Regions from separate parts of the Arthrobacter stackebrandtii genome, predicted to be linked through region 3. Evidence: predicted binding sites of a transcription regulator. Region 3 holds the regulator's gene; each other region holds the start of a gene.
What was found. The regulator LexA, encoded in region 3, represses DNA repair genes until DNA is damaged. The targets are predictions, from matches to a motif close to TCGAACANNTGTTCGA.

Region 1 (7,317 bases), 4.2 Mb from region 3:
CGAGGTCATTGCCGCCGCCCAGCACCTCATCGCCAACCCGGACGCCACGCTCGAGGACATCATGGCGTACGTCCCCGGCCCCGACCTGCCCTCGGGTGGACGGATAGTTGGCTTGTCTGGCATCCGCGACGCCTACGCCGGAGGCAGGGGCTCCTTCAAGACCCGGGCCAAGATCGCCGTCGAGCAGATCTCCCCCCGCAAGGTGGGCCTGGTGGTCACCGAGCTGCCGTACCTGGTGGGGCCGGAGAAGGTGAAGGAGAAGCTCAAGGACGCCGTCAACAACAAGAAGCTGGTGGGCATCGCCGACTTCATCGACCTCTCCGACCGCAAGCACGGGCTGCGCCTGGTCATTGAGATCAAAAACGGCTTCAACCCCGCCGCCGTCATGGAACAGCTGTACCGGTACACGCCGCTGGAGGAGTCCTTTGGCATCAACAACGTGTGCCTGGTGGACGGCCAGCCGCAGACCTTGGGCCTGCTGCCGCTGCTGCAGGTTTTCGTGGACCACCGCATCGACGTGGTTCGGCGCCGCACCGCGTTCCGACTGGGCAAGAAGCAGGACCGCCTGCACCTGGTCGAGGGCATGCTGATCGCCATCCTGGACATCGACGAGGTCATCCAGATCATCCGCACCTCGGATGAGGTGGCGGCCGCCCGCCAACGGCTCATGACCATCTACGACCTCTCCGAAATCCAGGCCAACTACATCCTGGACCTGCAGCTGCGCCGCCTGACCCGCTTCTCCATGGTGGAGCTGGAAACTGAGCGGGACGAGCTCCGCCGCGAGATTGCCGCACTCGAGGCGATCCTGGCGTCCAAGGAGCTGCTGCACCAGCTGGTCTCCGACGAGATGGGCGAGGTTGCCGCCAAGTACGCCACCCCGCGCCGCACCGTGCTGCTGGAATCCGAGGCCATGGCCCCGTCTGTGGCGAAGGCGCTGGCTGCCGCCCCCGGCAAGGCCGGAAAGCTCGCGCCCATCGCGCTGGAAATCGCCGACGACCCGTGCTGGGTGCTGCTCAGCGCCACCGGCCAGATTGCCCGCACATCCACGGCGGACCCCCTCGCGGACCCCGGCACCCGCAGCAAGCACGATGTCTTCACCTCCGTGCTCAAGTCCACAGCACGGGCCGAGATCGGCGCCCTGACGTCCCTGGGACGGATGCTGCGCCTGCAGGTCGTTGACATGCCCGTGCTGCCGCCCACGGCGTCCCTGCCCAACCTGGCCGGAGGCGTGCCGGCCAAGGACTTCATTACGCTGGCCAAGGGCGAGTCGCTCGTGGGCTTCGTGCCGCTGAACGCCGTCTTTGCCGTGGGCACCGCCGCAGGCGTCGTCAAGCGGGTCACCCCCGACTATCCGCTGAACCGGGATGACTGGGAGTACATCGCCCTCAAGCCCAAGGACTACGTGGTCGGCGCTGCGGTTGCCGCGGACGACGACGACCTCGTCTTCATCACCAAGGGCGCCCAGCTGCTTCGGTACAGTGCCGCGACAGTCCGCCCCCAGGGCCGCACGGCGGGCGGCATGGCCGGCATCAAGCTCTCGGCCGGGGACGCCGTGATTTCCTTCACCGCTGCCTCCCCCAATGACCCCGACGCCGTCGTCGTGACGGTTTCCGGCGGCCAGGACCCGCTGCCGGGGACGCCGTCGGGCTCCGCCAAGGTGACGGCATTCTCTGAGTATCCCGCCAAGGGCCGCGCCACCGGCGGTGTCCGGGCGCACCGCTTCCTGAAGGGCGAGGACCACCTCCTCACCGCCTGGGCGGGCCATGGTCCGGCCAAGGCGTCGTCCGCCACCGGCGTGGTGCGGGCGCTCCCCGTCGAGCACGGCCACCGCGACGGCTCCGGCGTTCCACTGTCGGCGGGCATCGACCTGCTGGGCCCCAGCCTGGCTGCCCCGGCCAGTCACGCGCCCGACGCCGGCCTGCCCCCTGCCGCTGCCCCGGCAGCTTCCGCAGGAGGGGGCAAGGAGACGGCCCCAGTGGGCACAAGAACTGAAGGCGGTACCAAGGCCGCACCAGCCAGGACGGCACCGCCGGCTCCTGCCAGGGCGCCCCAGGCGGCACCGGCACGCGAGCCCCTGCCGGACCTCGACCCCACGCAGGGTGCCTTTGAACTTCCCCTCGAGTAGCCCGCCGCTCCCAATGCGGCGGCGGTGTTGGGTTCCTGGTTCAGGGGCCTCGTGGCGGAATCGGCCGCTTTTCCGTGGCGCCGAGACCGCTGGCGTTGGCGGGAAGGTTCGGGCGGGTGCGGACGATGGCGAAACCACTGATAGTAGATTTGTTCTAGAAACTATTGTGCGGTTCGAACGTGCAGGGTAAAATGGGTGCATGAGCATTCCGGAGCAGTTCCCGGAGGACCGGGGCGATGACGCACCAGCCACACCGCGGGGTGTGGCTGGGCTTCTGGCCGGGATTGCCCTTCCTGTTGTTGAGCCCTTTGGTGCCGGCAGTGCTGCCCTGGCTGGGTTGCCCGACTATCCGCCGGTTTCGGCCGTGGGGCCGGAACCGCCCTCGCGGAACGGGGTCGCGTACGGCGTGCATTGTGCCGGGATTGACGCCCTGGAGGAGTTGCGGGCCCACCAGGGGAAGGTGGATGCGTTCCGGGTCCGGCTCATCGCGCGGGTGCACGGGGCGGCCGAGGTGGAATGGCGGGCGGCGAAGCTGGACAGCTTCCAGCGCCGCGTGAGCGGCGCGTCGATCGTGACGGAACTGGCCATGGCCCTGTGCATTCCCGAACGGACCGCCGCATCCCTGGACCAGAACGCCTGCACCCTCGTGGAGGAGTACCCGTCCGTGCTCGCCGGCATGGAGGCCGGCACGTTCGCCTACGGGCACGCGGCCGTCATGCTCAACGAATGCCGCACCCTGGAAGTCACCGCCGGTGTCACCCCGGAGCTGGTTGCCGCGTTCCTGGCGAAACTGCTCAAGCTCGTGATCGGAACCACGGTGGCCTCCTTCAAGGGCAAGGCCCGCCGCGCCCGTGAACGCATGTGCCCGGAATCCCTGGAGACCCGCACCAAGGAAGCCTGGGCGCGCCGGTCCGTGAGCTGCGAACCCGGACCCGACGGCATGTCCTGGCTCACCCTGTACCTGCCCACCCTCAGCGCCACCGCGATCTACACCTACTGCACCCGCCTGGCCCGCGCCATCAAATACGACGCCGCCACCAGCGACCGCCTGAACAAGGCCCGGCATCCGGGCACCACCGAAGACCTGCGCGAACACCGCACCCTGGACCAGCTCCGCGCGGACATCGCCACCCTCCTGCTCCTGCACCAAGACCCCACCCATCCCGCAGACAACACCGGCAACCCCGCCGACAACACCACCGCCGCCCAGGGTGCAGGCGAACCCGGCAACCCCGCCCACGGCGCCCCGGATTCGGGTCCGAACCGTGACGGCGCCAGCGCCGGTGAGGGTGGGGACACCGGGTGGAAGGGCTTCGGCCCTGACGCGGGTTCGCAGCCCGCCGAGGATGACTCCGGCGGCTGGGCCTGGCCCACCACCCCGGACACGGGCCCAAACCGTGGCGGCAGCCGACCGGGCAGTGGCAGTGCCGCCGGCAACGGTGACACACGACCCCCGGGCGGCGGCACCCCTGCACCCTCCGACCACGGCGATACGCTTTCCGCCACCGCCAGTGGCAGTGGTGGTGGTGGTGATGGTGGTGGTGGTGTGGATGATGAGCCGCCCTGGGCGCACCACGACCCTGCCACAGCCCCGGCGAACCCACCTGGCAACCCGCAGGACCCTGATGTCCGGGACGGTTGCCGCCCGGACGGCCGCGGGCCGGCACTGCAGGACACCCCGCCCGACACCCCGCACACCCCGGATATCCCTGCCGTTGCCGGTGCCCATGACGATTCCGGCTCCGACGTGCTGGAGGGCATCATCCTGCCCGAGGGCGTCTCGTTCATGACCGGCCAGGACTTCATGGACGAAGTCGTCGGAGACGGCAGCGGCTACACCCCCAACGGACTCGTTGACGGAATCACCGAAGAAGAGCCGTGGCAGGAATACCGGGAGCAGCTCGAACGCCTCCAACACGGCAAAACCATGACCGACCCGCCCGCACCCCAGGGCCTGTTCATCCTCACCGTGCCCATCCTGTCCCTGTTCGGACTCACCAACGAACCCGCCGAGATCGCCGGCCCCCAAGGCGGGCTGCTGCCGGCCAGCATCGCCCGGGAACTCACCGCCCGCGCCCCCTCGCTCCTGCGCATTCTCAACGACCCCGTCACCGGCGACGCACTGCCGCTGCACCCGCAACGCTACACACTAAACAAAACCGAGAAAGCAGCCCTCCGGGCCCTCCGCAGCGGCTGCTACGTACCCAACTGCACCAACCCAGTCATGGAAACCGACCTCGACCACCTGCGCGCCTTCGAATTCGGCGGCGCCTCCACCATCGCCAACCTCGCCCCCGCCTGCGAAACCCACCACCGCATGCGCCACCTCAAGGACGACAAAAACAAAAACGGCCAACGCCGCACCATCAACGAACCCGAACGCCAACACATCACCCTGCGCGGCTGGACACCCCAACCAACCCCCGACGGCCGCGTCGGCTGGATCACCCCCACCGGCCGCTACCAACCACCCACACCCACCGACCCCACCCGCCCCGAATACCCCCAATGGCTCCAACACCTCATCACCGAAACCACCACAACCCAACGCAAATAACACCCCACAACGCTCAACACCAAGGCCGCTAGATCACGTGCAGTGCACCGGCAGGCGGATCCCGGGACCGGGCTCAACGACCGGCCGAACCACCCATTCGACGCAAAACACAACCTTGGGACGACCCGGCATAGACTGGCCCCATGGCTATCATTCCTGATGAAAAAGACTGGACATGGGTGCTTGAACGACCCTGCCCTGAATGTGGATTCCGTGCCGGCAAGGCTACTCCGGCAACGGTCGCGACCACCATTCCCGCACTCCTTCCGCGCTGGGTGTCGGCACTGCGCCGGGCTGGCGCAGAGGAGCGCAGCAACCCAGACATCTGGTCAGTGCTCGAATACGGCGCGCATGTCAGGGACGTCTTTGAAGTCTTCTGTGCACGGCTGGAACTTATGCTCCGCGAAGACAACCCCACCTTCGAGAACTGGGACCAGGACCAGGCCGCCCTTGACGGCAACTACGGCTCGTTGGATCCAGAGGGAGTTGCGTCCGAACTGGTGGCAAACGGCATGGATGCGGCCGCCGCCTTTGGCGCCGTCGACCCGGAGCTTTGGGACCGGCGGGGGCTGCGCAGCAACGGCGCCGAATTCACCGTCGTGACCCTGGCCGGGTACTTCCTGCACGACGTGGTCCACCACCTGCACGACATCAACGCCTGAACCAACACCGGACCATTGGGCCCGGTCCCCCGCAGCCAGCACACCGCCGCCCGGGCGTGCTGCCGGCCTGGGCGTGCGCCGGCCGGCCAAAATGCAGGCGGGCTAATTCAATCCATGCAGGCTTGGGACATGCTCACAGGGATTTGTCCCACGCGGCGCTGCTGCGGATGGGCTTGTAGCCCATCCCTTCGTACAGTCCCAGCGCACCCGTGGGATTCTCTGTGTCAACGTCCAGGGCGGCATGGTCCAGGCCTGCCGCGGCAAACCGTGCCATGGCGTCCGCCAGCATGGCGGGGGCGATCCCGCGTCCCCGCCACGCACGCCGCACGCCCAGCAGCTCGGTGTACCCTTCAGCACGGCCTGACTCTGCCGCCATGTCCAGGTCGACCGTGGCGATCTGGTAGCCGGCAACCTCACCCGAAGCAGCATCCAGGGCCACCGTGGACAGGTCCCGGCGAAGGTGCTCATGCGCCATTTGAACCGCCCATTGTTCGGGGCTGCGCGGCTCAGAGCCCCAGTGGTCGGCAAACGCCTCGTTGTGGGCCAGCCGTACGGCCTCATTCATGTCCGGCGTGTAGGAAACCACATGGATCCCGGCCGGCAGCGGCACGGCCGGGGCACCTGCCAAGGGCCGGAGCATCTCGGAAAAATACCGCACCACCGAATACCCGGCACCGGCCAACAAGGCAGTGGTGGCGGCATTGTCGGACTCTCCGTAGGCGCGGGCCAGCGGACCGCCTTGCGCATCGGTGGCAAAGCGCTGCAGCACCCGGGCCTCCTGCCACGCCAGGATGGCGGAGCCCACGCCACGGCGGCGCCATTCGGGATCCACACCACCCATGACGTGTGCCTTCTCCCCGTCCGGATTCTTGGACACCCGCCCGAGAGCACGCAGGACACCCGCGGCGTCAAAACCGCCCACCGAATTTTCGGCCACGGGATTTCGCGCATCCTCCACCACCGCCACCAACTCCGAGCGCTGCGTCCGCCACGGGACCTGCTCGGCCGCCTCGATGCGCGCCATCAGCTCCAACCACCCGTCCACATCGGCCGCTGCGAGGGGCCTGAAGTGGAGGCCGCCCGCGACGGGAAATGGAGGCAGTTGCTGATTGTCGGCGGGATGCGTTTGTGTCATCCCACCAGCCTAAGGCCGCGCCGCACCAGCCGCCAGAATTGGCCCGCCGGCAACTTTCCCCAGCGCCAGGTGGGAATCCGCACGGCTGGCGAGTTCGCCGTCGTGCGTCACCAGCACAACAGCGGCACCGGAGAGCGCCTGGCGCAATTCATCCACCAGCTCGCCAGCTTCGTCCTGGCCGAGGTGCGCGGTTGGTTCATCAAGAAGCACGACATCGGCACCCGCCACGAGCGTTCGGGCCACCGACACCCGGGTCCGCTGGCCCCCGGAGAGACTGTGCCCGCCAGGTCCCACCCGCGTGTCCAGGCCCAATGGCAACTCCGCCAGCCAGGGTCCCAGGCCAACGGTTTCCATGGCGGCAACCAGCTCTTCCCCGGTGGGCGGCGTGGCCGCGGGGCGGGCCAATGCGAGGTTGGCGCGCAGGGTCGAGTTGAACAGGTAGGCATCCTGCGGGCACCAGGCGATGCTTGCCAGCGTGGCGGGTGAGGCCGGCTTGTTGTTCAGCAGGTAGCGGCCTTCCTCGGGCGCAAGGAATCCGAGCAGAACCGCGAGCAGCGTCGACTTTCCCGACCCCGAAGGCCCGCTCACGCTCCACCACTGCCCGCGCCGGACGCCGCCGCCAAGACCCTTGAAGACCGGCTCGGCGGCGTTGGGGTATCGGGCCGTGATCTGGTCAATGGCCAGTTCGGCAACCGGATCCGGCTCAACATTCTCGGCGGCCATGACCGTCGCAGGGGCGTCAAGCAGGGGCAGCGTCCGGTTCATGAGGGCTGCCAGCGCCGGCAGCGCGCTGACGGCTTCCATGTACATTCCGAGGGGCTCAGCCAGGGCCAGC
Region 2 (7,317 bases), 2.7 Mb from region 3:
GCGGGAGAACCGCAGGTCCCAGCGCGGATGCGCGTCCGGGTCCTGGCTCAGTTCCCACACCCGGCCCATGTCGGCGCGGATCCGGATCTCCACATACAGCGGCCTGGAACTGTTCGACTTCGTTATTGCTTCCCCCATGCCCCAATCCTATGGTGCAGCCCACCGGAGAATGCACGTGGAAAGTACCGGCAAAACTGGCTGCCGGCATCCGTGCGGTGTGTACACTCAACTTCCATGAGCGAAGGCCACAGCAACGTCGACTGGGAAACTGCACGGGCGAGCAACCTGGACAACTGGGAAGACCGGGTCCCCCTCCATGAGGCGGCCTACGGCATCAGCGAATTTGACGATCCCAACCACCTGTCCAGCGTCGTCCTGACGGACCTGGCAGCGCTCGGGCCGTTCCTGCCCGACGGGAAGGTTGCGGGGCTGGACGTCTGCCACCTCCAGTGCCACATCGGCACAGACACCCTGTCCCTTGCCCGGGCCGGTGCCCGGGTCACCGGCGTCGACTTCTCCCCTTCCGCCCTGAAATCCGCCGCGGAGCTGGCAGGGAGGCTCAACCTCGAGGCAACGTGGGTGGAGACCGACGTGCTCGAGGCACGCAACACCGTCGACGGCGACTTTGACCTGGTGTACACCAGCATCGGAACCATTACCTGGCTTCACGACCTGGACCAATGGGCGGCCCAGGTGGCGGGGCTGCTGCGGGCAGGCGGGATTTTCTACATCCGCGACGGCCACCCGATCCTCTACTGCCTTGATGAGCAGGCGGACGGGTTGCAGCTGCGCTATCCCTACTTTGGAGACGGCACGGCGCAGGTGTGGGATGACAATTCCACCTATGCAGGGGACGGCCAGGTGGCGCACACCAGGACATTCGAGTGGCCCCATCCACTGTCCACAATCGTCAACGCCCTCATCGGTGCCGGACTGCAAATTCTTCGCCTGGACGAGGACACGACGCTGCCTTGGCGGTTCAGCCCGCGCATGGTCGAGGTTCCGGACGGTTTTGCGTGGCCGGAACCCGAGCGTGACCGCGTGCCGTGCACGTTCACGATCATCGCCCGAAAGTGACAGTCCCGGAACAAGGGGCGGTCAGCGGCAATCGAAGCCATGAAGCCCGGGCCAAACTGGGTCGTGCCCGCTGCCGCTGACTCGCAGAATGGCGCCCTCTGCAGTCCACTTGAAATCGTACGTGCCATAACGGATAGGCCGGTAGCCGTCGTCGGCCTCCCAGGAACTGACTTCGTGGCCCAGCCCGCCAAAACCAACCTTGTACAGTTCACCCCCACCGGAAAACAAGAATGAGCTCTCCCGTGCAACGGCCCCGCAGAAGCCTGGCCCAGACGGACTCAGCACTTGGTAGCTGGCTGAGAACAGAAGGTCCGGCAGTGCCAGAAAACCGGTAACGACAACGGTCACCACAGCCAGCATGGCCCACCAAATGGAGCGCCGCCGCTGCAGTTTTTCGTCAGCAGCACGGTCCATTCTCCTGCGCACCGATGACCTCACGACGGACAGCGTGAGCGCCGCCGCCAGAAAAAAGGCGCTGACAGCCCAGCCCGGCACGACCATGCGCCCCCACGCGAGCAGGAAGCCGGAGGCGCCGCCAAAGGCGGCCACAGCGGAACCGGCCAGGCACCAGCGGACTGCCGTATCGAGACGGTGCCCCGCCTTAGAACGCCGGCTGAACAATTCCGGGGCTGAGACCATTGATTCAGTCTAGGCCCGGGGGCGGCACCGCGACGCGAGGCAGCGACCCAACCGGCACCCGGTAACGACTATCGCTTGGCGCAGGCACCAGGTGACTACACCCCGCACCGTAACATCGCCGGAATCACGGTTCGATCCCCTAGGCTCGGACCGTGGGCAAAATATTCGATTGCATTGACGACAATCTCAGGGCTTGGATCCAGGAGCAGCCCATGTGGTTTGTCGCAACTGCGCCCTTGGGAGCCGACGGGCATGTGAACATGTCGCCCCGAGGCCACGACTCGTTCTCAGTCCTGGGCCCCCACCGAGTTGCCTGGGTTGACTACACCGGCAGCGGCATTGAGACCATTTCCCACATCCGAGAGAACGGCCGGGTGTGCCTCATGTTCAACGCGTTTGGCAGCCGCCCCCGCATTGTGCGCCTGCACGGACGCGGCTCGGTGCACCTCCCCGGAGATCGCACGTTCGAGGAAGTTGTGTCGCACCACCCGGAGCACCCGAGCACTCGGGCAGTCATTGCTGTGGACGTCACCCGCATCAGCGACTCGTGCGGCTGGGGTGTTCCTGTCATGGAGGTGACGGGAGAGCGCGATCTTTTGCGCCTGCAGGCAGAGAAGAAGGGCGTGGAAGGCATGTCCGCCTACCGTGCCGAAAGGAATGCACGGAGCATCGACGGCCTGCCGGGATTCCCCCTCGAGACGTCGGATTAACCCGGGGCACAGTATCCGCCCCAGCAATTCACGGCTGACGGAAAGCTGCAACTACACGTGGTGCAGGCACCGGGTGACAACGCCCCACACCGAAACCTCGCCGCTTAACTCAACCACCTCGGCGGAAGCCGGGGACGCGGCATGGGCGGGCTGGGCGGCCAGGGAGGTGGCGCCGTCGTGCTTCACGAGGCGGCGGATCAGCAGATCGCCCTCCACCACGGCAACCACCACGTTGCCGTCTCGCGGGGTGAGGGCGCGGTCCACGATGATCTCGTCGCCGTCGGCAATGCCGGCGCCGGCCATTGAGTCGCCGGCGACGCGCATGACGAAGGTGCTGGTGCGGTCGCGGATCAGGTGGCGGTTGAGGTCGATCCCGCCGTCGAAGTAGTCGCGGGCGGGCGAGGCGAAGCCCGTGGGCTCGTTGGGTTGCTTCGGGACGGGCAGGTCCATGCCAAACACCACACCACCGCCTAGTACAAAGATTCGAAACACCAGAGTACCACCGGCCGGTTCGAGATGCCCCCTCCGTTTGGCGGCAGCGGGCGCCGCGTTCTACGGTGGGCCTTGTGGATGAATTGAACCGTGGCTGAACCGGCAGGCGTTCCCCCGTGGGGCGGGCATCGGCAGGGCAGCGCCGGATACCGGCGAATGCTGGCCGCACTGGCATGCGCCGGGGTGGCCACCTTTGCCCAGCTGTACTCGCTGCAGGGGCTGCTGCCGCTAGTCTCCCGCGAGCTCGGCGTCACCGCGGCCCAGGCGTCACTGACGATCTCCGTGGCAACCGTTGGGCTGGCGCTGGCCGTGCTGCCGTGGTCGTTCGTGTCAGACCGCTGGGGCCGGGTCCGCACCATGGGGTTGGCCGTGGTCCTGGCGACACTGTTTGGACTGCTGGTTCCAGCCTCCCCAAATTTTGAAGTTCTCCTGCTGCTGCGCGGCTTGGAGGGCGCCGCCCTGGGCGGTATCCCGGCGCTGGCCATCGCCTACCTGACGGAGGAGGTCCAGCCGCGCAGTGCCGCCGCCGCGGCCGGCGCCTACGTGGCCGGAACAACGCTGGGCGGTTTGTTCGGCCGCCTGCTTGCCGGGCCCGTGGCGGATTTGGCCGGCTGGCGCATGGGCACCCTCGCCGTGTCCCTGTGCGCCGCCGTCGCCGCCGCTGGGTTCCTGGCGCTGGCGCCGAAGCCGCGTGGTTTTGTGCCGCAGCCCGGCGAGGGGTTCGGCGCCGTGCTGGGCCGGCTGCTGCCGCAAATGCGCAGCAGGCCGCTGCTGGCCCTGTACGCGCAGGCGTTCCTCCTGATGGGTTCCTTTGTCAGCGTCTACAACTATCTTGGTTTCCGGCTGGAGGCCCCGCCGTACCTGTTCCCGGCGTCGGCCGTGGCGCTGCTGTTCCTCGCATACCTCTCAGGCACCGTGTCCTCCCGCATGGTGGCCGGACTGGCGGTCCGCTGGGGTCGCCGCACCGTGCTGCTGGCGTCCACGGGTGCCATGGTGGCGGGGCTGGCGGTGACCATGGCGGCTCCCGTGCCCGCCATCCTTGCCGGACTGCTGTTGTTCACGGCCGGGTTCTTTGGCGCCCACAGCATCGCCTCCGGCTGGACCGGGGCCCTCGCCACGGGCGGGAGGGCGCAGGCGGCCTCGCTGTACAACCTCGCCTACTACGCCGGATCGAGCCTCATCGGATGGAGCGCGGGGCTGCTCTTCCAGAGCCTGGGCTGGACCGCCATGGCCGCGGCCCTCGCCATCCTGGCCGCGCTGGCCATGCTGGCGGCCGCGGCGATGCTGCCGCCAGGCCGTCCCTTCCCGCACGCCGACACACAGCCGGCGCCGGGGCACTGAGCCGCTCGACGGCGTCGAACGCCTCTGGGACAAGCTAGCGGACGCGGGCCTCGTCGCCGGCGGTCCGGGGCATGAGCAGCGCCTCCACCACGGGGTACAACATCAGCACTCCCAGCACGGCAAAGGTCCACTGGTACGCCGCGACGGGTGCCGCCTCCCCGCCCAACAGGGACTCTGCGGCGCGCAGGACCAGGGCACCCACAGCCACACCCAGCCCCGTGGCGACCTGCGCGATGGTGGAGGAAAGCGTGTTGGCGCCGGCCATCCGGGCCTTCGGCACGTCCACAAACTGCACCGTGTTGTACGCGCTAAAGCCGATGGAACGCAGCACGCCGCTGAGGAACAGCACTGCCGCAATCACGGCCAGCGGCGTCCCCGGCACCAGGAATGCGCACGCAAACAGCACCAGCGCACCGCCAACATTGCTCAGCAGCAGCACCGCCCGGAACCCGAACCGCCGGATCAGCGGCGAGGTGGCGGGCTTGATCAGCACGTTCCCGGCAAACACGGCCATGGTCATCAGCCCGGCCTCAAACGCGTTCCAGCCAAACCCGATCATGAACATCAGCGGCAACAGGAACGGCACGGCGTTGATGACCAGCCGGTACAGCGCCCCGCCCGCATTGCCCACGAGAAAGGTGTGGATGCGCAGCGCGCGCAGGTCCAGCAGCGGGTGCCGGGAGCGCTTGAACCACCACAGCATGGCTGCGAGCGCCAGCACCGCAACCACCAGCCACAGCACGACGGCGGCCCACGGCGTGGGTGCCGAGCCCACCAGTTCCATGCCAACCACCAGGGCGGCGAGGGCTGTGCCGCACAGGATGAAGCCGGTCCAGTCCGGCGGCGGAACCTTGCGGGCGCGGAGGTTGGGCACCACCTTCAGGGCCACGGCGAAGGCAATGACGCCGAGCGGGACGTTGATGAGGAAGATCCAGTGCCAGCTGGCGTAGGTGACGAAGAGACCGCCGAGGACGGGTGCCAGAACAGGTGCAATGAGGGCGGGCCAGGTCAGGTAGGCAATGGCCTCCAGGAACTCCTTGCGGTCGGCGTCGCGCAGCACCACCAGCCGGCCCACGGGCACCATCATGGCCCCGCCCATGCCCTGGAGCATCCGGGCCCCGCACAGGAAGGCGAGGTTGGGGCTGATCGCGCACAGCAGCGAGGCCACGGTGAAAACGGCGATGGCGGCCGTAAACACGTGCCGGGCGCCGAAGCGTTCGGCCAGCCAGCCGCTGATGGGGATGCCCACGGCCAGGGTGATCAGGTAGGAGGTCATGGCCAGGTTGATGTCAACGGGGCTGACGCCCAGGTCCGCGGCGATGCCGGGTGCCGCCGTGGCAATGATGGTGCCGTCCAGGATCTCCATGAAGTAGGTTCCGGCGACCAACAGCGCCAGGGCGCGGCTGAAGGAGGAGCTGCCGGCCGACGTCGTGCTTCTCAAACTCACGAGTCCAAGGGTACGGTGGCGGCGCCGTCAACCGCCATTGGTGTCCATGGCGTCAATCCTTCCCGGCCCACCGTGCGGCAGATACAGTGAAGACACCATTCCGCCGCACGTTGGGAGCCGCAGTGCACATTGGTCCGAGCACTTCCGTCCGGGGCGCACACTGATGGCGCTCCTGGATGTCCTGCTGGTCATTCTGCTGAGCATCGCCGGGCTGCTGTTCCTGGCCCTGCAGTCGTGGCTGGCGGCCACCGTGGTCCGGCGGGTGGTGGGCGTGCCGATCGGCTGGCCGCGGTCAATCGCCGTCGGATTTGTCATGAGCGGCGCCATGGCCCTGACCGTGCAGTACCTGTTCCGGGCCGGGACCGATGCCAACCCCAACGGCCTGGACGTCACCCCCTGGGTGGCCGTGCTCCTGCTGGTGCTGGCCGTCTGCTGGATTTTTGCCCTTGGCGTGGGCGCACTGGTGTTCCTCGAGGCCGCCTTCCCCACCGGCACCCTGCCCAGCTTCAGCCAGATATTCACCGGAGGGAAGGCCCGACGGCGGCGCACCAGGCGCTATGCCGAGGTCACCTCGATCGCGGTGCGGCACGGGCTCGGCTCACGGCTGCGGGGCTTTGGCCGCGACGACAGCTCCGGCCAGGAGGCGAAAACCGCCCGGGCCCTGCGCAGCGCCCTGAATGAAGCCGGGGTCACCTTCATCAAGCTGGGCCAGATGCTCTCGACCCGGCGCGACCTGCTGCCGGCGGCCTACATCCGCGAACTGGAATCGCTGCAGAGCAACGCCTCGCCGGAGCCGTGGGAATCCATGGAGACGGCCATCGAGGACAGCCTGGGCCGGCCCCTGGCGGAGGTTTTCAGCCATGTGGACCCTGTTCCCTTGGCCGCGGCCTCAGTGGCGCAGGTGCACCGGGCCACCCTGCTGGACGGGACCGACGTCGTGCTTAAAGTCCAGCGGCCAGGCGCCCTCGACCAGGTCACCCTGGACACCGACATCATCCTGCGGCTGGCCCGCTGGCTGAACACGACCACCCCGTGGGGCAAGTCGCTCGGCGTGCTGGCGCTGGCGAGGGGCTTTGCGGATTCGCTGGGCGAGGAGCTGGACTACCGGGTTGAGCTGGACAACATGCGCAGCATCGAGGCATCGCTGGCGCAGTCGGGCGCCTTCACCGTGGCGGTCCCGCACGCGCACCACGAGCTCTCCAGCGAACGCCTCTTGGTCATGGACCGGCTGCCGGGGCGGCCGGTCAGTGCGGCGGGCGAGCTGCTCACGGGGCTGTCCGCCAGCGAGCGCAGCGCCTTGGCGAAGACCCTGCTGGGCGCCACCCTGCAGCAGATCATTTCCGACGGCGTCTTCCACGCAGACCTGCATGCCGGCAACATTTTCATCTCCCCCGAAGGGACCCTGGGCCTGCTGGACTTCGGCTCGGTGGGCCGCCTGGACCCGGCGACGCAGACCGCGCTCGGCATGATGCTCTACTCCATTGACAAGAACGACGCCGCCGGGGCGACGGATGCCCTGATCGAACTGCTGGACCGTCCCGAAGACCTGGACGAGCGTGCACTGGAGCGTTCCCTGGGGCAGCTGCTCACACGCTTCCGGACCGGATTTGG
Region 3 (7,317 bases):
CGGACGGGCTGCTCCAACAGCTCTAGGGTTTCGGCTGCTCCGGCAGCCATGGGGATCCAGCAGTGCCCGGTTTCCGGCAGCGCCCGGGCCACAGCGCCTTAGGGGTGGTCGCGAACCACGCGCAGGATGCGGAATGCCTTGTGGGTGGAGTCGCGGCTCACGCTGAAGCCGGCCTCCGGGAACTGTTCGGCAAGCTCGGCGGCAAGCCAGCGCTGCAGCGAATCGGAGCCCAGGTTCTTTTGCACCACCAGGTAGGCGTTGCCGTGCTGCGCCAGGCGCGGCAGCCACATCAGCAGGATTGAATGCAGCTCCGACTTGCCCACACGGATCGGCGGGTTGGACCAGATCGTGTTGAAGCGCACGGCGGGGTCAACGGCGTCGGGCGTGGAGGCCTTCACGTTGTCCAGCCCCAGGGCCGACGCGTTGTCGCGGGTCAGTTCGATGGAACGCTCATTGACGTCGACGGCGTAGACGGTCGCGGCGGGGGAGCGCAGGGCCAGGGTCAGGGCAATGGGGCCCCAGCCGCAGCCAATGTCCAGCAGGTTCCCTTCCCCTGCCGGCGGCGGTGCTTCGTTGAGCAGGATGACGGTGCCCTTGTCCACTCCGTCTGGGCTGAAAATGCCGCCGGCCGTCTGCAGGCTGCGCTTCTCCCCGGCCAGGACCACGCTGAGGGGTCGGCGTTTCATCGGCGTTGCCGGCTGTGAACTGAAATAGTGCTCTGCACCCTGAGTACCCATAGTCATGCCAGATTAGTGCCCAAACCGCGGTTTGTGTATCTAGGCGCACCTAACCGCAGTGGCCGTTATCCACAGCACGGGGTGGGCGAAGGTGTGCGTGTGGGCGGGCCGGACTACGATTGGGGTAAGAGACTATAAGGAGAACATGTCCAACGCATCTGCACCCCACCCATCCGACGACGACCAGCAGGACCGCAACGAATCCGGCACGGAGCTTTCCGCTGCCGAGATTGAGGCGGTAATTGACCGGATCCTCGCCAAGGATGCGGCGGCCGTGCGCGCCGTGCGGGAAGAGCAGGACCTGGACGCGCAGGACCCCCACGGAGGCACCGCGGCCGCCCGACCCCTGAAGGGATCCGCGCAGGCGGTTTCCTCCCTCGACTTCCAGCACAGCCGTTTTGACGGAGACCAGAGCGAGCTCGCCGACCGCAACGCGCTGCGCCGCCAGGCCAGCCTGTCCACCGAGCTGGAGGACGTGTCCGAGGTTGAATACCGCCAGCTGCGGCTGGAACGGGTGGTATTGGCCGGACTCTGGTCCGTAGGCACCATGGCCGACGCCGAGAACTCCCTGCGTGAACTGGCCGCACTCGCTGAAACAGCCGGCTCAGAGGTCCTGGACGGACTGGTGCAGCGGCGCGCCAAGCCTGACCCTGCCACATTCCTGGGCCAGGGCAAGGCGCAGGAACTCAAGGAAATCGTCCACGCCACCGGGGCCGACACCGTCATCATTGACGGCGACCTCTCCCCGTCGCAGCGGCGCACCCTGGAGGAAGTCGTCAACGTCAAGGTCATCGACCGCACGGCGCTGATTCTGGACATTTTTGCACAACACGCGCAGTCCCGCGAAGGCCGGGCCCAGGTCGAACTGGCCCAGATGGAATACCTGCTGCCGCGCCTGCGCGGCTGGGGCGAGTCAATGTCCCGGCAGGCGGGCGGCCGGGTGGGCACAGCCGGCGGCGGTATCGGCTCCCGCGGCCCCGGTGAAACAAAGATGGAACTGGACCGGCGAAAGATCCGCACCCGGATGGCCAAGCTGCGCCGGGAAATTGCCGCCATGGCACCGGCCCGGGAGACCAAGCGGGCCAACCGCAAGCGCAACAGCGTCCCCTCCGTCGCCATTGCCGGCTACACCAACGCCGGCAAGTCGTCCCTGCTGAACAGGCTCACCAACGCAGGGGTGCTGGTGGAGAATGCGTTATTCGCCACGCTTGATCCCACCGTCCGCAAGACAGAGACCGCCGACGGCCTCGGCTACACGCTCGTGGACACCGTGGGCTTCGTCCGTGCGCTGCCAACCCAGCTGGTGGAGGCTTTCCGCTCCACCCTGGAGGAAGTGGCGGATGCGGACCTGATCCTGCACATTGTGGATGCCTCCCACCCAGACCCCGAAGGGCAGATCTCTGCCGTCCGGAACGTCTTTGGCGAGGTTGGCGCGCTGCAGGTCCCCGAGATCATCATCCTGAACAAGGCAGACATCGCCGACCCCTTCGTCGTGGAGCGGCTGCGCCAGCGCGAACCGCGCTCCGTGGTGGTCTCGGCCCGCACGGGGGAAGGCATCGAAGAGCTGCTTGCGGCCATTGCCGAGGGCATCCCGCACCCCAGCGTCACCCTTACGCTGATGGTGCCCTATGACCGCGGCGACGTCCTGAACAAGCTGCACCGCAGCGATTCGGAAATCATCAGCCTTGAGCACGGCGAACACGGCACGCTGGTGAATGTGCGTGTCCGTGAGGACCTGGCTGCTGAAGTGGAACCGTTTGTCCAGCATGCCTGAGAGTGCCCAGCCTTCGAGTGAACTTTCCGTGCAGGCCCTGGAACTGCTGGACCGAGCCGTGGAAACCATGGGCGGCCAGCGCCGCGACGGCCAGCACGAAATGGTCCGCAGGGTGGTGGGGGCCATCGAGAAGAATGAGCACCTGCTCGTCCAGGCAGGCACCGGCACGGGAAAATCCCTTGCCTACCTGATTCCGCTCATCGTCAATTCACTGACCAGCGACAAACCCGCCGTGGTGGCCACGGCAACACTGGCACTGCAGGCGCAGATTGTGGGCCGCGATGTTCCCCGGCTGCTTGCAGCCCTGGAGCCATTGCTGCCACGCCCCATCGATGTTGCCCTGGTCAAGGGACGCAGCAACTACGTCTGCAAACAAAAGCTTGGCGGCGGCTTCCCCAGCGAGGACCAAGGCGAGGGTGCACTGTTCAGCCTGGGGGAGGACAACAGCGTCGCCCACCTGCCGGGGGCCGGCACGGGACCCACCTCGGCCCTGGGCAAGGAAGTGGTGCGGCTGCGGGAATGGGCCCAGGACTCCGAAACGGGCGACCGTGACGAACTGGTCCCCGGCGTCACCGACAAGGCCTGGCGGCAGGTTTCTGTCACTTCCATGGAATGCCTGGGTGCCGCAAAATGCCCGCTCGCCACGGAGTGCTTCTCCGAGTTGGCCCGGGCACGCGGTGCCGACGCCGACATCGTGGTGACCAATCACGCCATGCTGGCCATCAGCGCGTTCGAGGGCATCGCCGTGCTTCCCGAATACGACGTCGTGGTGGTGGACGAGGCCCACGAACTGCAGGACAGGGTAACCGGGGCCGTCACCGGCCAGCTCTCCGTGCAGATGGTGCAGGCCGCGGCCTCCAGCACCCGCAAGCACACGGGCGTCTCCGTGGACGCGCTGCATGCCGGCGCCACGGCACTGGACTTTGCCCTGGCCGGGGTGCCCGAAGGCCTTATGCCCAACGGGCTCAACGAGGCCCAGTCCCAGGCCGTCGAGCAGGTGCGCGATGCCGTGCGTGCGGCCCTCTCCGACTCCAAGCCGGACGGGAATGCCGCCGTTGACGGCGGGCGGTCCATTGCCAGGTCTAGATTGAACCTGGTCTTCGACCTGTGCGAACGCCTGCTTGCCGCTGCCGATGCCGGCGAAGTGGTGTGGGCCTCCCGCCCCGGCACCTTCGCACCCGGGAAAGGCTACCAAAAAGCCGACCCCAATGAACCCGCCACCATCAACATCGCCCCGTTGAGCGTTGCCATGAAGCTTCGGGAGGGACTGTTTGCGGACCGTACGGTGGTGCTCACATCGGCCACCCTGGCCATTGGCGATTCCTTCCAGGCCACGGCCGGTGGGCTGGGCCTGCTGGGCCCCAGCGCGCCTGCCTGGAGCGGGGCCGACGTCGGTTCCCCCTTTGACTACCCCAAGCAGGGCATGCTGTACGTGGCCGCCCACCTGCAGAAACCCGGTTTCGGCACGTCTCCGGAACAGCTGGACGAGCTGGCCGAGCTCATCACCGCGGCCGGAGGCGGGACCCTTGCACTCTTCTCCTCCCGGCGGGCGGCGGAAGACGCTGCCGAAAAGCTGCGCAAGAAGCTCAAAATGAAGATCCTGTGCCAGGGCGACTCCTCAATGTCCGGTCTCATCAAGCAGTTTGCCGACGAACCGGACACCTGCCTGTTCGGCACCATGTCGCTGTGGCAGGGTGTTGATGTCCAGGGTGCATCCTGCCGCCTGGTCGTCATCGACAGGATCCCGTTCCCGCGTCCCGACGACCCTCTCGTCACCGCCCGCGCACGGGCCGTTGCCCAGAGTGGTGGCGACGGATTCATCGCCATTTCCGCCACCCATGCCGCCGTGCGGCTGGCACAGGGCGTGGGGCGGCTGATCCGCTCCAGCCAGGACCGCGGCGTGGTTGCGGTTCTTGACTCTCGGCTGGCGAACGCCAGCTACGGCGGATTCCTGCGGGCGGCCCTGCCACCATTCTGGGCGACGAAGGACCGTGCCGTGGCACTGTCTGCCCTCAAGCGCCTCTCCGGCAAGTAGGCGGCGTACGGCGGAAGGGCAGTGCTGCTGCACACCGCAGCGGTCCAGCGTAGAAGGACAGACGCGAAGGAGGCGCCCCGGACCATGGTCCGGGGCGCCTCCTTCGCGTCAGTTGCCTTGTTGCCGTGCCGCGGAGCAGTGCCGCCTACAGGCTGCGCAGCACGGAGACCACCTTGCCCATGATGGTCGCGTGGTCGCCGAGGATCGGCTCGTAGCGGGTGTTCTGGGGCAGCAGCCAGATGTGGCCGTCGCGCTGGCGGAATGTCTTGACGGTGGCCTCATCTTCAAGAAGTGCCGCAACAATGTCGCCGTTGTTGGCGGTGTTCTGCTGGCGCACCACCACCCAGTCGCCGTCGCAGATGGCGGCGTCGATCATGGAGTCTCCCTGCACCTTCAGCATGAACAGCTCTCCGCTGCCCACGATCTGGCGTGGCAGCGGCATGATGTCATCCACAGCCTGGTCGGCCAGGATGGGTCCGCCGGCGGCGATGCGGCCAACAAGCGGCACGAACGCGGTGTCTGAGGAACTGCTGAGTTCGGCAAAGTTCAGGCCGTTGGAGCTGCGCAGTGACTTGGGTGAACTCACGCCCTCGATTTCCACCTTGCCGTCGTCCAGGACCAGCGGGATGAGGACCTCCATGGCCCGGGGGCGCTTGGGGTCGCGCCGCAGGTAGCCATGGCGTTCAAGCTGCGTGAGCTGGTGCGTGACGCTGGACAGGCTGGCGAGCCCCACGGAATCGCCGATCTCGCGCATTGACGGCGGGTAGCCCTTGTCCGCGATGGAGCGCTGGATGCACTCAAGGATCTTCTTTTGCCGCACGGTGAGCCCCTTCATGCCGGCGCGGCTGGGTGCCTGGGGGATGCGGTGCGGTGGGTCGGGAAGCTCCATGGTTCCATCGGTCCTTTCGTGGCTGCACCAAACAATGTCAGTGCCTGCTGGTGGACTGCTTCTAGCGGCCAATCCTTGTACTGCAAGTTTAAGCCACGCGGGGGTGAATTTCAAACGTTTGTTCTATCAGCCCTTGGCAAGTGTCGTCCGTAGATGCTAAAACTGTACTAGTAGCAAGTTAGAACATACGTTCTATCGAAGATATGAAGCATGGAAAGTTGATCCTAGGGGTGCTTGTGGCCGCGGATCCAACTCCACAGCGAAAGGACCAGAAGTCATGAACGCAATGGTTGCAACGGCACCATCACTGCCCGCACTCCACGGGCTCCAGCTGACCCGGCGCGGCCGGCTCGTCTTCTTCGGCATCCCTGCCATCGTTTCGGCAGCGGCCCTGGTGTTCGCATGCCTGGGCATCATTTTCGGTTCCATGGTCAGCCCGGCCCATGCTGCCACCCAGTTCTCCACCGTCGACATGGCCGACTACGCCACCACCGTGACCGTGCTGGAGGGCGACAGCCTGTGGAGCATTGCCGCTGGGGTAGACCCGGACCGGAATGTCCGGGACGTCGTGCAGGAGATCGTGGCCCTGAACCAGCTTGGGGCCGGAGTCCTGCATGCGGGCCAGCAGTTGTTTGTCCCTCTGCCCAAGTAGCCCCTGCATCCGGGCTTCGTCATCGGCGTCCGTACGGCGAAACGATTTCGCCGTTTGCCGGTCACTGCAAATAAGCTGGAGCCATGGATCAGTTCGAACGCCTCGCACAATTGCCCCTCCGCGACGACCTGCGCGGCCAGCACCCCTACGGTGCACCGCAGCTGGATGTTCCCATCCTGCTCAACGTCAACGAAAACACCTTTGGTGTTCCGCAGGATGCCAGGGATGCCATCCTCGCCGCCGTTGCCGCCGAACTGGACCACCTCAACCGCTACCCGGACCGGGAATTCACCACCCTGCGGCAGGAACTTGCCGCCTACCTGGGCCACGGCCTGGCTGAAGGGAACATTTGGGCCGCCAACGGCTCCAACGAAGTCCTCCAGCAGCTCCTTCAGGCGTTCGGCGGGCCCGGCCGCTCCGTCATGGGCTTCCCTCCCACATACTCCATGTACCCGCTGCTCGCCAGCGGAACCGGAACCAGCTACCTTGCCGGCGTCCGTGCCGGGGACTACGGCCTCAGCGCCGAATCGGCCGCAGCGCAGGTACGGGAACAGGCACCCAGCATCGTCATCCTGTGCTCACCCAACAACCCCACCGGGACGGCACTTGGCCTGGACGTGGTCGAGGCTGTCTACGAAGCCGGCGAGGCCTCAAGGACCATTGTGATCGTTGACGAGGCGTACGCCGAGTTCTCCCACACCGGAACAAGCAGTGCGCTTGGCCTGCTTGAGGGCCGGCCCCGCCTGGTTGTCTCGCGCACCATGAGCAAGGCCTTCGCCATGGCCGGCGCCCGGCTGGGCTACCTGGCCGCCGCCCCGGAGGTCACCGACGCGCTGCGCCTGGTCCGTCTGCCGTACCACCTCTCGGCCATCACCCAGGCGGCCGCCGTTGCCGCCCTGCGCAACTCCGAGTCACTGCTGGCCAATGTTGAGGCCATCAAGGTCCAGCGGGACCGCATCGTCGAGGGGCTGGTGGAGCTGGGCCTGACGCCCGCGCCGTCTGACTCCAATTTTGTCTTCTTTGGCGGGCTCGAGGACCCCAATGCCGTATGGGAGGCGCTGCTGGCCCGAGGTGTCCTCATTCGCGATGTCGGAATCCCGGGACACCTGCGCGTTACCGCCGGCACGGAGGCCGAAACCACGGCGTTCCTTGACGGCATGCGCGCCATCCTCGCCGGTTGACGCGTCGGCGCGTTCCGGCGTCGTCCCCGGCCGGAGCGGCGACCGCCGG
Region 4 (7,317 bases), 120 kb from region 3:
AGGCGCAACTGAACATGGTGCTGGGACGGGCCATGCCGCCGTCGCACCTTCAACTGCGCAACAGCGTGCTGGGACGGGTTGTCGCGTTGCGCAGCGCACACGACCTCGTGGCCGGGCGTTTCACAATGCAGTCCAGGGCGGTGGGCGGGAGGCTGCGGCGATAGGGTGTGTGAATGCTGTCCACGAGCGATGTTTGGCCTTTGTTCGACCTCACCATCACCTCACCGCGCCTCGTCATGAGGATCGTCCGGGACGAGGACCTGCCCGGCATTGTGTACGCCGCGCTGGCCGGGATTCACGACCCTGCGGTGATGCCATTTTCCGTGCCGTGGACCGATGCCTCCCCGGTGGAGCTGGCCCGTGGCATGGCCCGGCACCAATGGGAGCTGCGTTCCGGCATCCGCCCCGACCATTGGACGCTGAACTTCACGGTGCTGCTCGACGGCGTCGCGATTGGCACGCAGTCGATCGGCGCCAACGGCTTCTCCGCCAACCGGACGGTCAATTCGGGATCGTGGCTCACCCGGTCGGAGCAGGGGAAGGGGTACGGCCGGGAAATGCGGGCCGCCTTGCTGCTGTTCGCCTTCGACTTCCTGGGTGCGGAGGCCGCCGAATCCGGGGCTGCGGTTTGGAACAAGGCCTCGCTGGGTGTTTCGCGCGGCCTGGGATACCGCGAAGGCGGCACCGTGGCCGTCGAGCCGCGTCCCGGCCGGCCAGACGTCATGCAGGAACTGCATTTGGCCGTGGCCCACTTCAAGCGGCCGGACTGGGAGATCACGGTGGCGGGATTTGAACAGGTGCGTGCGGACCTGCTCCTGCCGGTGCCGTAAACATGGTCACCCAGTTGCCGTTGCCGCCTGGGGAACCGCCCGCGCTGACATGGTGCGCTGGCCCGTGATTCCGGCCAGGACAAACACCACGAAGGCCACGATCCCGTGCAGCCAGCCGAGCGCCGGCGCATCGGCGCCAAAAATGCCCAGGACCACCTGGAGGGCGACGGCAACAACCACCGAGACGGCAAGCCAGGTCACGGCGGGTGAGCGCAGGATCAGCGCCAGGATCAGCAAAATGATGGCGAGCGCGGGAATGACCTGCATGCCCACGATGGAGTGCAGGGCGAATCCGACCCCGCCCACCTCAGTGTCTTTGTCGACCGTGCCGCCGTCATCGAAGACCAGGTGGCCGATGGACATGAGCGCGTAGGCGATGCTGGCGGCCTGGACCACCACCAGCAGCGAGATCAACCAGGCAACAACCCTGATGGCAATTTTCATGGCGGGACGCCTCCCGACGCCGTGGATCCGGCACGAATCGGCCGGATTGCCGATTCGCGAACCCAATCCGGAACTTACTCCGGTGCACGGGCGGCGTCAAAGAAAAGTTCCCGCGGCGCAAGGCTGCGGCGCAGCGCAACGGCGTCGGAAACAGCGCAACTCATTGGCGCAAGGCGATGGTCAGCGCAACGGAACTGACGCCGGAACGGACGGTCCCGCCGTCGTGCCTGCCCAAAGGGGGCACAGGTGTCCGGCACGTCCGGCGCCAGGTGTTCCGGCTACAGCCGTTCCGGGGCCCTGGCGGCTGCGTCTTCCGCAGCCAGGGCGGCCTGCGGTCCCCGGCCCGGCCGGCCCGTTGCCTTGACCACGGCGACGGCCACCGCCGTGGTGACCGGGATGGCCAGCACCAGTCCGATGGAGCCGACAAGGATGCGGACGATTTCCTCCGCCAGCTCCGCGCCGGTCAGGGCCGATAGGAGGGGCTGGTCGTACAGGGAGACCATGAGCAGCACGGGCAGGGCGCTGCCGGCATAGGCGAACGCGATGGTGTAGACGGTGGAGGCAATGTGGTCGCGGCCGATCCGCATGGCCGAGGTGAACAGCTCGCGCGTGCTGGTGTGCGGGGCCATCTCATGCAGTTCCCACACGGCCGAGGACTGCGTGATCGTGACGTCGTTGAGCACGCCCAGCCCGGAAATGACCAGTCCGCACAGGATCATGCCGGACAGGGACATGCCCTGTGTCAGGTTCAGGAGCTGGTAGCCGTAGTCGCCGCTGGTCCCGGTCAGGGCCGCGGCATCCACCGCCCACGCTGCCAGGCCCGCGGTGACGAGCAGCCCGAACAGGGTGCCCAACAGGGCGGTGGAGGTGCGGGCCGAGAAGCCGTGGGCAAAGTACAGCACTCCAAACATGATGGCGGAGGATCCCACCAGCGCCACGAGCAGCGGCGGCTGTCCCTGCGCGAGGGCCGGCAGAATGAACCAGGCCAGCACCGCAAACGCGCCGACCAGCCCCACGATGGCGCGCAGCCCCCGCCACCGTGCAACAGCCACGACGACCAGCGCGTACAGCACCGCCAGCAGGCCCATGGGCAGGGTGCGAACGAAGTCCATGAAGATGTACACGGGGCCGGTGTGCTCCGCACCCGTGACGGCAGCCAAGCCCGACAGGTTCAGGTACCGGATGGTTTCACCGGCGTTGACCCCGCGGGTTTGCACGATGTCGGGGCTGATGAGCACCGGCACTTCCGCCATGCCAGGCAGTTCCGTGTAGGCGATGAAACATTCGGTGCCTGCGGTGCCGCCGGCATTCAGGGAGCAGTCTTCCGTGGCGGTGCGGAGCACCTTGCCGGAGTTGATGGTGGCCCCGGGCGCGGCGGCGTAGGGGTTGCCGGCCGGTTCCGGCGTGTTGTCTGCGTGGGGCCACATGACCAGCATCGCGACCATCGTCAACACTGCCACAGGCGCCAGGATCCAGCTCAGCAGCACCACGGCCCGCCGGCGCGCGGCCTTGCGGCGGCGCAGCTCCGGACGGGTCAGCGTGGATTCGTCAACGTGCGAATGCGAGTGGCCCATGGGCTGCGATCAGTCCTTCGTGTGGTGGTGTTCGGCGGCGGCTGGGCTGGGCTCCCGGAGCGGGGATGGCGTGATTTCCTTCCCTCGCTTCGCAAGCCCAGCGGGGAACCCGCGGAAATCTCTTAGCAAGGCCGCGCAGCGACAGAGGAAATCTTACTGCCCGCGAGGGAGTCCAGCCCACCCGCACCCGCGCCTTACTCCCCCAGGACCAGCGTTTCGGTGCCACTGACCTTGGCTGCACCCACGGAGATCATGGGATTGACGACGGCGGAGAGGGCTTCCATGGAATCGTCCAGTTCCAGCAGGACCGGGTACTGGTGCGTGATGAGGGCCAGGAGGTCGTAGACGGCCTGCACCGCCTCGTCGCGTTCCAGCGCCGGTTCCACGCCGAGGAACACCTCGGAGGCTGCGGCAGCAACCTCTTCCGTGGATTCGATGCTGCCCTGCGAGTAGCTCAGTGCGAACGCCTGGATCCTGCCCTTCTTGGAAGGGGCGACATCCGCGCCAAACGCGCTGGCGGGCTCGGCCCGCAGCACCAGGGCGCCATGGGCGCCGGTGAGGTCGTCCAGGAACATGCGCTGCACGAGGCCCGGTGTCAGCGGGCCGGTGGGGTCCCACCGGTTCACGGACTCGTAGTAGCGGCCCACAACGTCGGTCAACTCAACCGACCCCGTGGCCAGGTCCTGCACGCGGGCCGTGGCCTCCTCTTCGGTGCCGCTGCCAAAAACGGGCAGCTTCAGCGCACCGGGGCCAACCTCAACCACACGGTTGCGCTGCAGCACAGCCAACCCCATCGCCTCGGCAAAGCCAGCGCCCGAGGTGCCGGGGGCAACCTTGGTGCGCAACGCCGTCGTGCTTACCAATCCGGCAGCCAGTGCCCCGTCAGCCTCGCGGCGGAGCATGGTGAGCAGGGTGGCGCCGACGCCTGCACGCCGGTGGTCCCTGGCAACCTCGACGTAGGCCCAGAGGCGTGCCGGGTGCAGCTTGGTGGAGTACACAACGCCGGCCGCGACCGGGATGCCCTGGTCCTCGGCGACGATGGTGCGCCGCCACGGGTTGGCATCAGATTCCGGCGCCAGCGCGGCTCGGAACTGCCCGGCCGCGGCGGAGTCGGCGTCACCCCAAATCTCCAGGAGAGTCAGGTCATCGCCGTCGCGCCACGGCCGGTAAGTCAGTTCAGCCATGCCTAGGCACCCAGGAGGCGGGTGGCCAGGTATGCCTGCACCTGGTCCAGGGGCACGCGCTCCTGGCTCATGGTGTCGCGTTCGCGGATGGTCACGGCGTTGTCCTCGAGCGTGTCGAAGTCCACGGTGATGCAGAACGGCGTGCCAATCTCATCCTGGCGGCGGTAGCGGCGGCCGATCGCGCCGGCGTCGTCGAACTCGATGTTCCAGTGCTTGCGCAGCGTGTTGGCGAGCTCCTTGGCCTTCGGGGAAAGCTCCTCGTTGCGGCTCAGCGGCAGGACCGCGGCCTTGACGGGGGCCAGGCGCGGATCCAGCTTCAGGACGGTGCGCTTGTCAACACCGCCCTTGGCGTTGGGGGCCTCGTCCTCCACGTAGGCGTCAACCAGGAACGCCATCATGGAACGGGTGAGGCCGAAGGACGGCTCAATGACGTAGGGGGTGAAGCGCTCGCCCGTGGCCTGGTTGAAGTAGCTCAGGTCCGTGCCGGAGCCCTTGGTGTGCGAAGACAGGTCGTAGTCGGTGCGGTTGGCAACGCCCATGAGCTCGCCCCACTCGGAACCCTTGAACTCAAACTTGTATTCAAAGTCGATGGTGCCGGCGGAGTAGTGCGCGCGCTCTTCGTCGGGGACGTCAAAGCGGCGCATGTTCTCCGGGTTGATGCCCAGGTCAACGAACCAGTCCCAGCACAGCTCGACCCATTCCTTGAACCACTTGTCGGCGTCTTCGCCGGGCACAAAGAACTCGATTTCCATCTGCTCAAACTCGCGCGTGCGGAAGATGAAGTTTCCGGGCGTGATTTCGTTGCGGAACGCCTTGCCGATCTGGCCGATGCCGAACGGGGGCTTCTTGCGGCTGGTGGTCAGCACGTTGTTGAAGTTCACGAAGATGCCCTGGGCGGTTTCCGGGCGCAGGAAGGCCAGGCCGGTTTCGTTGTCGACAGGGCCGAGGTAGGTCTTGATCAGGCCGGAGAACATCTGCGGTTCGGTCCACTGGCCCTTGGTGCCGCAGTCTGGGCACACAATCTCAGACATGCCGTCCTGCGGCTCGCGCTTCTTCTTCGCCACAAACCCCTCGATGAGGTGGTCCTGGCGGTGGCGCTTGTGGCACTGGGTGCACTCGACCAGCGGGTCGGTGAACGTGGCAACGTGGCCTGACGCTTCCCAGACAGCCTTGGGCAGGATGATGGAGGAGTCCAGCCCCACCATGTCCTCACGGCCGCGCACAAATGACTGCCACCATTCGCGCTTGATGTTTTCCTTCAGCTCAACGCCGAGGGGGCCGTAATCCCAGGCCGACCGCGTGCCGCCGTAAATCTCACCGGCCTGAAAAACAAAGCCGCGACGTTTCGCGAGTGAAATGACCTGGTCAAGCTTGGACTGAGGCGCCACTGTTTACTCCTATTAATTACGAGGCCGCTGGGTGCGGTCCGTCCCGCGCCCAAGCTTACCTTTGGGCGGCGCCTTGGCGGCAATTGCGCCCCGCCTGCAGGCACCATTGTGAGCAGCCTGACGCCCTTGAGGCACGACGCCGGCACCCGGCCTGCGCTATTTCGCCGGCTTGGGCCGGTGGCCCGGCTGGGACCGACATGACCACCTCCTTCCGCAGCTGCTCCATGGCTTCGGAAGATCCCACACGAGCAATATTAGAAAGTTTATTCTAGAATCTATTGCAGGTCAATCACGAAGAAACTAGACTTGTTCCATGAGTACTCGGGAGCGCATCCCCGGAAATCGGGGCGAAGGGGCCACACACGATGTGGCTCCCATCCTGGCTGCGATTGCTCGTGTTTCCATTGAACCCTTTGGGTCTGACAATCTTGAGCTGGCCGGCCTGCCGAAGTTGCCGGACAACCCCATCCCCGATCCGCTCCCCGTAACCCAGCTGTCTGTTGCGCGCGACGCCTACGATTCCTCGATGGAGGGGCTCGGCCAAATCAGGCACATAGAAGCAGCGGTTGCCGCCCTCAAGGCCCGTTTTGTGGCACGCGCCGTCGGAGCAGCCTCGGTCGAAGCTGAAATTCTCTCGCTTGACCGCTGGCAGAGTGGGGTCAACGCATCATCCACGGTCTCAGAGATGGCGTTGACGTTGTGCATCACCGAGTTGGCAGCCTCTGAGTTGGAGTATCACAGCCAATTATTGGTTGAGGACCATCCCGACGTAATGGAGGCCCTCGAAGCCGGAAAACTGTCATGGCGCCACGCCACCGTCATCCACAACGAGATTCGAACGTTGCGGGAGACGCGCACGACCACAGCCGAGGATGCCACCGCGCTTGAGGCCCGGCTCCTAGTGCTGGCAGAGAACACCACAGGACCCTGCTTCACCAGGAAGGCGCGGCGGGCGCGCGAGAAGATGCACCCGGAGACCATGGCCACCCGCACCAAGGAAGCCTTCCGCAACCGCAGTGTCCATTGCGAGCCGGGCAAGGACGGCATGTCGTGGCTGACGTTTTACCTGCCCTCTGTCAGCGGGTCGGCAATTTACACGCGCCTCACGCGTCTGGCCCGGGCCATCAAGGCAGAAGCCAACCGCGCCCAGCAGGCTGCCGATGCCTCCGGTTCGGGCAAGGACTGCCGTGAAACGCGGACCCTGGGCCAGCTGCGGGCCGACATCGCCGCCATGCTCCTCCTGGGACAGGACCTTCCCGCTGCCGCGTCGGGCACCGACAAGTCCTCCACGGCAGGCACCGGCACTTCGTATACGGAGGGTCCCGGCAATCGCTCCACGGCAGGACCTGACCCTGCTGCGGCGGCCAACGGTTCCGCACCTCCTCCCGGGCACTGGCCAGGATCACCCGTTGGCCAGGAAACGCCCAAACCGTCGGCCAACCACCAGGACGGATACGTTGACAATGGACCAGTAGCGGGAGGCCCCATGGGCTTCGGCGTGACTGTTGTCGGGCAATATGACACCCCGCCGTGGGAACTGGACCGAGCCGGAGGCCGCACCGGCTCCCCCGGCGACCAACAAGACACTTCAATGACCCGACAGGGCTCTTCCACGGCAACGGCAGGCGGCCCGGCAGGTGGCGACGTCCTGCTCGAGGGGACAATCCTGCCCTCATCCGGCACGCAGCCAAGCCCTGACAACTCTCCTGGCACGGCCGGCACGAGAGGCCGCGGCCCCGAGCCTGACGGTGATATCCCGGTGGAAGGCGAGCTGGTCGGCGACGGGTCAGGGCTTGTCGGCAACGTTGTCGACGGCATTCCCGAGCACCCCCAGGCCGAATACCTGCAGCAATTGGAAGACCTCGCCCGCTTCAAGGCCCTGGCTGATCCACCGATG

Region 1: JOF48_RS18620 (HNH endonuclease signature motif containing protein) is a predicted target of LexA. The motif match lies at 2,270-2,285, and genes of this name have one in related genera.
Region 2: JOF48_RS11895 (LexA family protein) is a predicted target of LexA. The motif match lies at 2,898-2,913, and genes of this name have one in related genera.
Region 4: JOF48_RS00905 (DUF222 domain-containing protein) is a predicted target of LexA. The motif match lies at 5,676-5,691, and genes of this name have one in related genera.

The regions. Positions count from the first base shown of each region.
Region 1 covers NZ_JAGIOI010000001.1:4,240,180-4,247,496, forward strand. The annotation lists gene JOF48_RS18615 (DNA gyrase/topoisomerase IV subunit A) at 1-2,128, shown strand, start outside; gene JOF48_RS18620 (HNH endonuclease signature motif containing protein) at 2,328-4,685, shown strand; gene JOF48_RS18625 (DinB family protein) at 4,829-5,347, shown strand; gene JOF48_RS18630 (GNAT family N-acetyltransferase) at 5,481-6,482, opposite strand; gene cydC (thiol reductant ABC exporter subunit CydC) at 6,492-7,317, opposite strand, start outside.
Region 2 covers NZ_JAGIOI010000001.1:2,736,070-2,743,386, reverse strand. The annotation lists gene JOF48_RS11915 (hypothetical protein) at 1-138, opposite strand, end outside; gene JOF48_RS11910 (class I SAM-dependent methyltransferase) at 235-1,077, shown strand; gene JOF48_RS11905 (hypothetical protein) at 1,099-1,716, opposite strand; gene JOF48_RS11900 (pyridoxamine 5'-phosphate oxidase family protein) at 1,869-2,426, shown strand; gene JOF48_RS11895 (LexA family protein) at 2,478-2,876, opposite strand; gene JOF48_RS11890 (MFS transporter) at 3,009-4,259, shown strand; gene JOF48_RS11885 (MFS transporter) at 4,294-5,706, opposite strand; gene JOF48_RS11880 (ABC1 kinase family protein) at 5,870-7,317, shown strand, end outside.
Region 3 covers NZ_JAGIOI010000001.1:66,174-73,490, reverse strand. The annotation lists gene dapF (diaminopimelate epimerase) at 1-26, shown strand, start outside; gene JOF48_RS00325 (class I SAM-dependent methyltransferase) at 99-743, opposite strand; gene hflX (GTPase HflX) at 883-2,511, shown strand; gene JOF48_RS00315 (ATP-dependent DNA helicase) at 2,504-4,546, shown strand; gene lexA (transcriptional repressor LexA) at 4,692-5,435, opposite strand; gene JOF48_RS00305 (LysM peptidoglycan-binding domain-containing protein) at 5,713-6,087, shown strand; gene JOF48_RS00300 (histidinol-phosphate transaminase) at 6,171-7,268, shown strand.
Region 4 covers NZ_JAGIOI010000001.1:187,785-195,101, forward strand. The annotation lists gene JOF48_RS00875 (FAD-dependent oxidoreductase) at 1-164, shown strand, start outside; gene JOF48_RS00880 (GNAT family N-acetyltransferase) at 174-830, shown strand; gene JOF48_RS00885 (hypothetical protein) at 837-1,274, opposite strand; gene JOF48_RS00890 (YibE/F family protein) at 1,553-2,848, opposite strand; gene JOF48_RS00895 (GNAT family N-acetyltransferase) at 3,043-4,032, opposite strand; gene JOF48_RS00900 (glycine--tRNA ligase) at 4,035-5,420, opposite strand; gene JOF48_RS00905 (DUF222 domain-containing protein) at 5,734-7,317, shown strand, end outside.